Massilia litorea: one gene and its partner. The protein of the gene in region 2 binds, or shares a complex with, the protein of the main gene of each other region. Links are inferred from orthologs where the notes say so. Each region holds a gene or a part of one and is shown on either strand. Other genes may lie near its edges.

What was found.
Region 1: the proteins of LPB04_RS18095 (region 2) and LPB04_RS10800 are in contact, whole or in part, in a cryo-EM structure (PDB 9GE8), measured with the Escherichia coli proteins. The link is inferred for Massilia litorea from one-to-one orthologs.

The regions. Positions count from the first base shown.
Region 1 is NZ_CP062941.1:2,428,500-2,431,901, reverse strand. The notes cover bases 26-3,117. They hold LPB04_RS10800 (ABC transporter permease), read right to left. Parts: upstream 2,793-3,117; coding sequence 258-2,792; downstream 26-257. Other genes in these bases: LPB04_RS10795 (adenosine deaminase), read right to left, coding at 2,805-3,117; LPB04_RS10805 (group II truncated hemoglobin), read right to left, coding at 26-180. Outside these bases: more of LPB04_RS10805, read right to left, coding at 1-25; more of LPB04_RS10795, read right to left, coding at 3,118-3,402.
Region 2 is NZ_CP062941.1:4,015,951-4,019,259, forward strand. What follows is about bases 20-3,018. They hold LPB04_RS18095 (ABC transporter ATP-binding protein), read right to left. Parts: upstream 1,878-3,018; coding sequence 1,161-1,877; downstream 20-1,160. Other genes in these bases: LPB04_RS18090 (NAD(P)H-hydrate dehydratase), read left to right, coding at 20-959; LPB04_RS18100 (arylesterase), read left to right, coding at 1,876-2,499; mnmH (tRNA 2-selenouridine(34) synthase MnmH), read left to right, coding at 2,499-3,018. In the rest of the region: more of LPB04_RS18090, read left to right, coding at 1-19; more of mnmH, read left to right, coding at 3,019-3,309.

The DNA of each region.
Region 1 (3,402 bases), 1.6 Mb from region 2 along the record:
CATCCAGCCGGACAGGAACATGAAGAGTTTTTCGCGCGAACTGTCGTTCGGCTTGGGGTGCAGGGCGTGGATGCCGGCAAATTCCGGCTCCAGCTCCATCAGGTCGTAGAAGCGGTCGACCAGTTCACGCAGGCGGGTTTCGCCGCCGATGATTTCGTACAGGGTTTGGTTCTCGGACATACCATCATGATAGCCTGACGCCCAGTCGGCGACTAGTAGGGTGGGCACTTGTGCCCACGCGGGAACGCAGAATAGTGTTAGCCGGCTTCACGCAGCGTCTGCAAGGGCGGCTGGCGCAGCACGCTGCGCAGGCCGAGCCAGCCGCCCACGAGTGCGCACACGATCCCGGCCACGAGCCCGGCCAGCCACACGCCCGGCTCGAAGCTCCACGGGAACTTGAACTGGTAATTGGCCAGCGCCCAGCCCAGCAGCGCAGCACCGGATGCGGCCAGCAGGCCGGCCAGGCCGCCGACCAGCACGAACTCGATGCGCTGCGCCTGCGCCAGCTGCTTGCGCGTCGCGCCCAGCGCCCGCAGCAGGCCCGCTTCGCGCGTGCGCTCGGACGTCGATCCCATCAGCGCCGCATACAGCACCAGCACGCCCGATGCCAGCGTGAACAGGAACAGGAACTCGACCGCGACCACCACCTGGTCGACCACTTCCTGCACCTGGCGGATGATGCCGCTGACGTCGATCACGGTGAGATTCGGATAGGCGCGCGCCAGCGTGTTGGCCAGCCCCGCGCCCTGCTGCGGCAGGTGGAAGGCCGTCATGTAGGTCGCAGGCGCATTCGCCATCGCCTGCGGATTGATGATGACGAAGAAGTTGGCGCGCATCGAGCCCCATTCCAGCTTGCGCAGGCTGGTCACTTTCGCATCGACCACGATACCGGCCATGTCGAAGCGCATGACGTCGCCCAGTTTCAGGCCCAGGGTCTTGGCGATGCCCTGCTCGACCGAGGCTTCCGCTACGCCCGGCGCATCCGCATACCACTTGCCGGCGACGATGTCGTTGCCTTCCGGGGCCTGCGCCATGGTAGAGAGGTTGAATTCGCGGTTGGCCAGGCGGCGCGCATCCTCGGTCGTGTAAGTCGCCGCGGTGATGGCCTTGCCGTTCACTGCCGTCAGGCGGCCGCGGATCATCGGGTACAGCACCGGCTTGTCGACCCCGGCACCCGCGATGCGGCGCGCGACATCCTCCTTCTGCTCGGGCAGCACGTTGATGATGAAGCGGTTCGGGGCGTTCTCCGGCGTGGCGCGCTGCCAGGCCGCGACCAGGTCGCCGCGCACCACGGTCAAGAGCAGCAGCGCCATCAGGCCCAGCGCCAGCGACACCACCTGCACGATGGTCGCGCCGGGGCGGCGCTGCAGCGAGGTGACGGCGAAGCGCCAGCCCTGGTGGCCCGAGACGTTGCGCACCCGGCGCAGCAGTTTCAGGGCCAGCCAGGCGACCAGCGCGAAGACCGCGAAGCCGCCGAGGAAGCCGCCCGCCGTCAGCAGCGCCAGCTTCGGCTCGCCCGCCTGCCACAGCAGCAGCGCGACGAACACGCCGATGCCAAGGCCATAGGTGGCGAGCGCCATCGGCTGCGGCGCGGCCTGCTCGCGCCGGATCACGCGGTTGTGCGGCACGTTGCGCAGTTGAAGGACGGGCGGCAGCGCGAAGCCGACCAGCAGCAGCATGCCGGTGGCGATGCCCTGCAGGGCTGGCAGCATGGACACCGGCGGCAGGTCGGCCGGCAGCAAGTTGCCGATCAATTGCAGCAGGATGAAATGGGCGCCGAAGCCGACCAGCACGCCGATGACGCTGCCCGCCAGGCCGACGATGGCGAATTCGATCAGGTACATCATGCCGACGCCGTTCTGGGTCATGCCGAGGCAGCGCAGCATGGCGCAGGCGTCCAGGTGGCGCTGCATGAAACGGCGCGCCGCCATCGCCACGGCCACCGCTGCCAGCATCGCCGACAGCAGGCCGACCAGCGACAGGAAGCGGTCGGCCCGCTCCAGCGTCGCCTGCATTTCGGGGCGGCCGTTTTCGATCGACTCGATGCGCACGCCCTTCACGTTATCAAGCTCGATGCGCGCGCGCAGCCAGGTTTCGAATTCGCGTACCCGGGCCAGGTCGTTGTTCGAGGGCGCCGCCACCAGCAGCTTGTAGGTCACGCGCGCAAAATCGTCGACCAGGCCGGTCGATTTCAGATCGCTTAATGACAGCATCACGCGCGGCGCGAAATTGGCGAAGGAGGCGCCGCGGTCCGGCTCGGCCGCGACCAGTTGGGCAATCGTGAACCTGCGTTCGCCCACCTGCAGCGCGTCGCCGACTTTCACGTTCAGCGCCGGCAGCAAATTCGCGTCGACCCAGACGGTGCCGGGAGCCGGAATCGTCCGCGCGGGAACCCCGCGCGCGGCGCTGGCTTCATCGGGACTGGTGGTGACGCGCAGTACCCCGCGCAGCGGATAACCGTTCGACACGGCCTTGATCGAGGCCAGCTGGGCCTGGGAAGCCTCGCCCTCCCCGCCCTGGGCCATGCTGGGAAAGGTGACGGTGTCGGCCAGCAGCAGGCCGCGCCGCTGCGCTTCCTGGCGCCAGGCGGGCAGGATCGGATTGTCGGCGTTGACCAGCAGGTCGGCGCCGAGCAGCTGATTCGCATCGCGCGCCAGTCCCGCGCGCATGCGGTCGATGAAGAAGCCGCTTGATGACAGGGCCGAGACGGCGACGATCAGCGCCACCAATAGAAAGCGCAATTCGCCCGCGCGCCAGTCGCGCGCGGTCATGCGGAGGGACTGGATCAGCACGGGCAGCTTCCTTTAGCGGGCGCCGAAAAAGTCGTCGACTTCCGCCAGGAAGGCACGCTTCTGCTCGGGATCGAGGAAGGCGGCACTGAAGGAGTTGCGGGCGAGCTGGCGCGCATGCGAGGCGTCGAGCGGCAGGGCCTCGAAGGCGGCGATGAAATTGTCGTTCATGTAGCCGCCAAAATAGGCAGGGTCGTCCGAGTTGACGGTGGCGACCAGGCCCTTGTCGAGCAGGGTGCGCAGGTTGTGCGAACCCATCACGTCGAATACGCGCAGCTTGATGTTCGACAGCGGGCAGACGGTCAACGCCATCTGTTCGCGCACCAGGCGCTCGACCAGCTCCGGGCTTTCCAGGCAGCGCACGCCGTGGTCGATGCGTTCGACATTGAGCACGTCGAGCGCGCTTTCGATATAGCTTGGGGGGCCCTCCTCGCCCGCATGCGCCACCAGGCGCAGGCCGAGCTGGCGCGCACGCTCGAAGACACGCGCGAATTTTTCCGGCGGATGGCCTACTTCAGAGGAGTCGAGGCCGACGCCGATGAATTTGTCGCGGTGCGGCAGTGCTTCGTCGAGCGTGGCAAGCGCTTCTTCCTCGGACAGGTGGCGCAGGAAG
Region 2 (3,309 bases):
TCGGCGACAAGCCGGGCCTGCACACGGCCGAGGGCCGCGACCATGCGGGACAGGTGCAGGTGGCCGGCCTCGAGCTCGATGAAGCCCTGTTCGAGCCGGCGCAAGCCTGCATCGGCTCGCCCGCGCTGTTCGCAGCCAGCCTCGCGCCGCGGCGCCAGAATTCGCACAAGGGACAGTTCGGCGACCTGGCCGTGGTCGGCGGCGCCCGCGGGATGACCGGGGCCGCGGTGCTGGCCGCGCGCGGCGCGCTGTACGCCGGCGCCGGACGCGTGTTCGCGGTGACGATCGACCCGGCGCCGGCCTTCGACCCGGTGCATCCCGAACTGATGTTCCGCCTTGCCCACGACTTCGACTTCGCCGGCCGCGTGCTGGTGCTCGGCCCCGGCATGGGCGACGCGATGGAGGCGATGCGCGCGCTCGGCCACGGCATCGACAGCGCGGCGCCCATCGTGCTCGACGCCGACGCCCTCAACCTGGTCGCGGCCAGCACCGAACTGCAGGCGCGCCTGACACGGCGCCAGTCGGCTACCCTGGTCACGCCGCATCCGCTGGAAGCGGCGCGCCTGCTGGGCAGCTCGGCGGCCGAGGTGCAGGCAGACCGGCTGGGGGCGGCGCGCAGGCTGGCCAAGCGCCTGCAGGCGGTCGTGGTGCTCAAGGGGGCCGGCAGCGTGATCGCGCGGCCGGATGGCGAGATCGTGATCAACCCGACCGGTAATCCGGGCCTGGCGACGGGCGGCAGCGGCGACGTGCTGGCGGGCGTATGCGGCGCACTGCTGGCGCAGGGCTGGCCGGCCTGGGAGGCGGCGATCGGGGCCGTGTGGATGCACGGGGCGGCGGCGGACCGGCTGGTCGATGAAGGTATCGGGCCGGTCGGAATGACGGCCGGGGAATTGCCGGCGGCGGTGCGGGCGGTGTTGAATGGCTTGATCCGGGAGCGCGGCCAGACACGCGCCCGTTGACGCGTGGGGCGAGCGGGGAATTCGGACAGCATGCTGTCCGCCCGCGGAGCGCCCTGCCCGTGAGGCAGGGCACGAGTGCCCACCCTACGTTACGCAGCGGCCGAGGGGTGCAATCGAGACGGCGGTGCACCGTAGGGTGGGCACCTCTGCCCACGCGTCAACGCACGGATGCAAGTCGAAACGTGCTTCGATGCCTACTGACTAAACCAGCTTCCCCGCCGCAATCGTAATCGTCCGCCCACACCGTGCCGCCATCGCGGAATCGTGCGTGACGAGCACCAGGGTCGACCCGCGTTCGCGATTGAGTTCGAACATCAGCTGGATGATGGCCTCCCCGGTCGCCGCATCCAGGCTGCCGGTGGGCTCGTCCGCGAACAGCAGCGGCGGCTCGGTCACGAAGGCGCGCGCCAGGGCCACGCGCTGCTGCTCGCCGCCGGACAGGTATTTCGGATAATGGCGCAGCCGGCTGGACAGGCCGACGCGGCCCAGCATCGCTTCCGCTTTTGCCCGCGCCTGGCCGTCGCCGCGCAATTCGAGCGGCAGCATCACGTTTTCGAGCGCGTTCAAATGCGCCAGCAGCTGGAAGGACTGGAACACGAAACCGAGCCTGGCCTTGCGAAACGCGGCGCGTCCATCCTCGTCGAGCGCGAAGATATCGGTGCCGCCCAGCAGCACGCGGCCGCCGCTCGGGGTGTCGAGACCGGCCAGCAGCCCGAGCAGGGTCGACTTGCCGGAACCCGAGGCGCCGACGATCGCGAGCGTCTCGGCCGGTTGCACGGTAAAATCGATGCTGTGCAGGATGGTGAGTTCGCCGCTGGCGTCCGCCACCCGCTTGGACAGGCCTTCCACCTGGATTGCAGCCGCCCCGTCTGTCGCGGCGGAGTCCGTATATTTGAAAGCCTCGGGATGATCGCGCATGCTCTCTTTTCTCAATAAATTCACTGTCGCGGCAGCCCTCGTGGCTGCTTCGGCGAGCGCTTATTCTGCACCAAAAACCGTACTCGTGGTGGGCGACAGCCTGTCGGCCGAATATGGCCTCACACGCGGCGCCGGCTGGGTCGCCCTGCTCGAACAGAAGCTGAAAAGCGAAAAGATCGACGCCAACATCGTGAACGCCAGCATCAGCGGCGAGACCACCAGCGGCGGGCGAGCGCGGCTGCCCGCCCTGCTCAATGCGCACAAGCCCCAGATCGTCGTCATCGAACTCGGCGCCAACGATGGCCTGCGCGGATTGCCGGTCGACGCCGCCTCGACCAACCTGCGCGAAATGATCACGATGGCGCAGAAGCATCGCGCCAAGGTCATGTTGATCGGCATGCGCATGCCGCCGAACTATGGCCGTGCGTACACGGAGCGCTTCTTCGGCATGTTCAGCACGCTCTCGAAGGAATACAAGGCGCCGCTGGTGCCCTTCATGCTGGAAGGCGTGGCCGACAAGCCGGCGCTGTTCCAGGCCGACCGCCTGCACCCGAGCGCGCAGGCACATCCAATTATCCTGAATAACATCTGGCCGACTTTCTCGACACTGATCACCAAATAATGAAATATCCCGCCGTACTGAGCTTTGCCGACATCCTTCCCGAACTCGACCGCTTCGACACCATCATCGACGCCCGCAGCGAGGGCGAGTTCGCGCTCGACCACTTGCCCGGCGCCATCAACTGCCCGGTCCTGAACGACGAGGAGCGGGTGCGGGTCGGCACGCTCTACAAGCAGGTCGGCGCCTTCGAGGCCAAGAAGGTCGGCGCGGCCCTGGTCGCGCGCAACATCGCGCGCCATCTGGACGAGCGCTTCGGCGACAAGCCGAAGGACTGGAAGCCCCTCGTCTACTGCTGGCGCGGCGGCAACCGCAGCGGCTCGCTGGCCCACATCCTGGCCAAGATCGGCTGGCCGGCGATCCAGCTCGACGGCGGCTACAAGGCCTACCGCGCCGCCGTGAGCGCCGCCCTGGCCGCGCCGCCGGACCTGGAATGGCGGGTCATCTGCGGCACCACCGGCAGCGGCAAGAGCCGCCTGCTGGAGACCCTGGACGGGATCGGCGCCCAGGTGCTCGACCTCGAGCGGCTGGCGGCCCACCGCGGCTCGGTGCTCGGCCACCTGCCCGACGAGCCGCAGCCGACCCAGAAGATGTTCGAGACCCGGATCTGGAACAAGCTGCGTCATTTCGACCCGAGCCGTCCCGTGTTCGTCGAATCCGAGAGCAAGAAGGTCGGCAACCTGCGCGTGCCGGACGCCGTCATGGAGCGCATGCGCGCGGCGCCCTGCGTGGCCCTGACGCTGTCGCGCCCGAACCGGGTGCGCCTGCTGATGGAAGACTACGAACACTTCGCGCGCGACCCGCAAGCCCTGA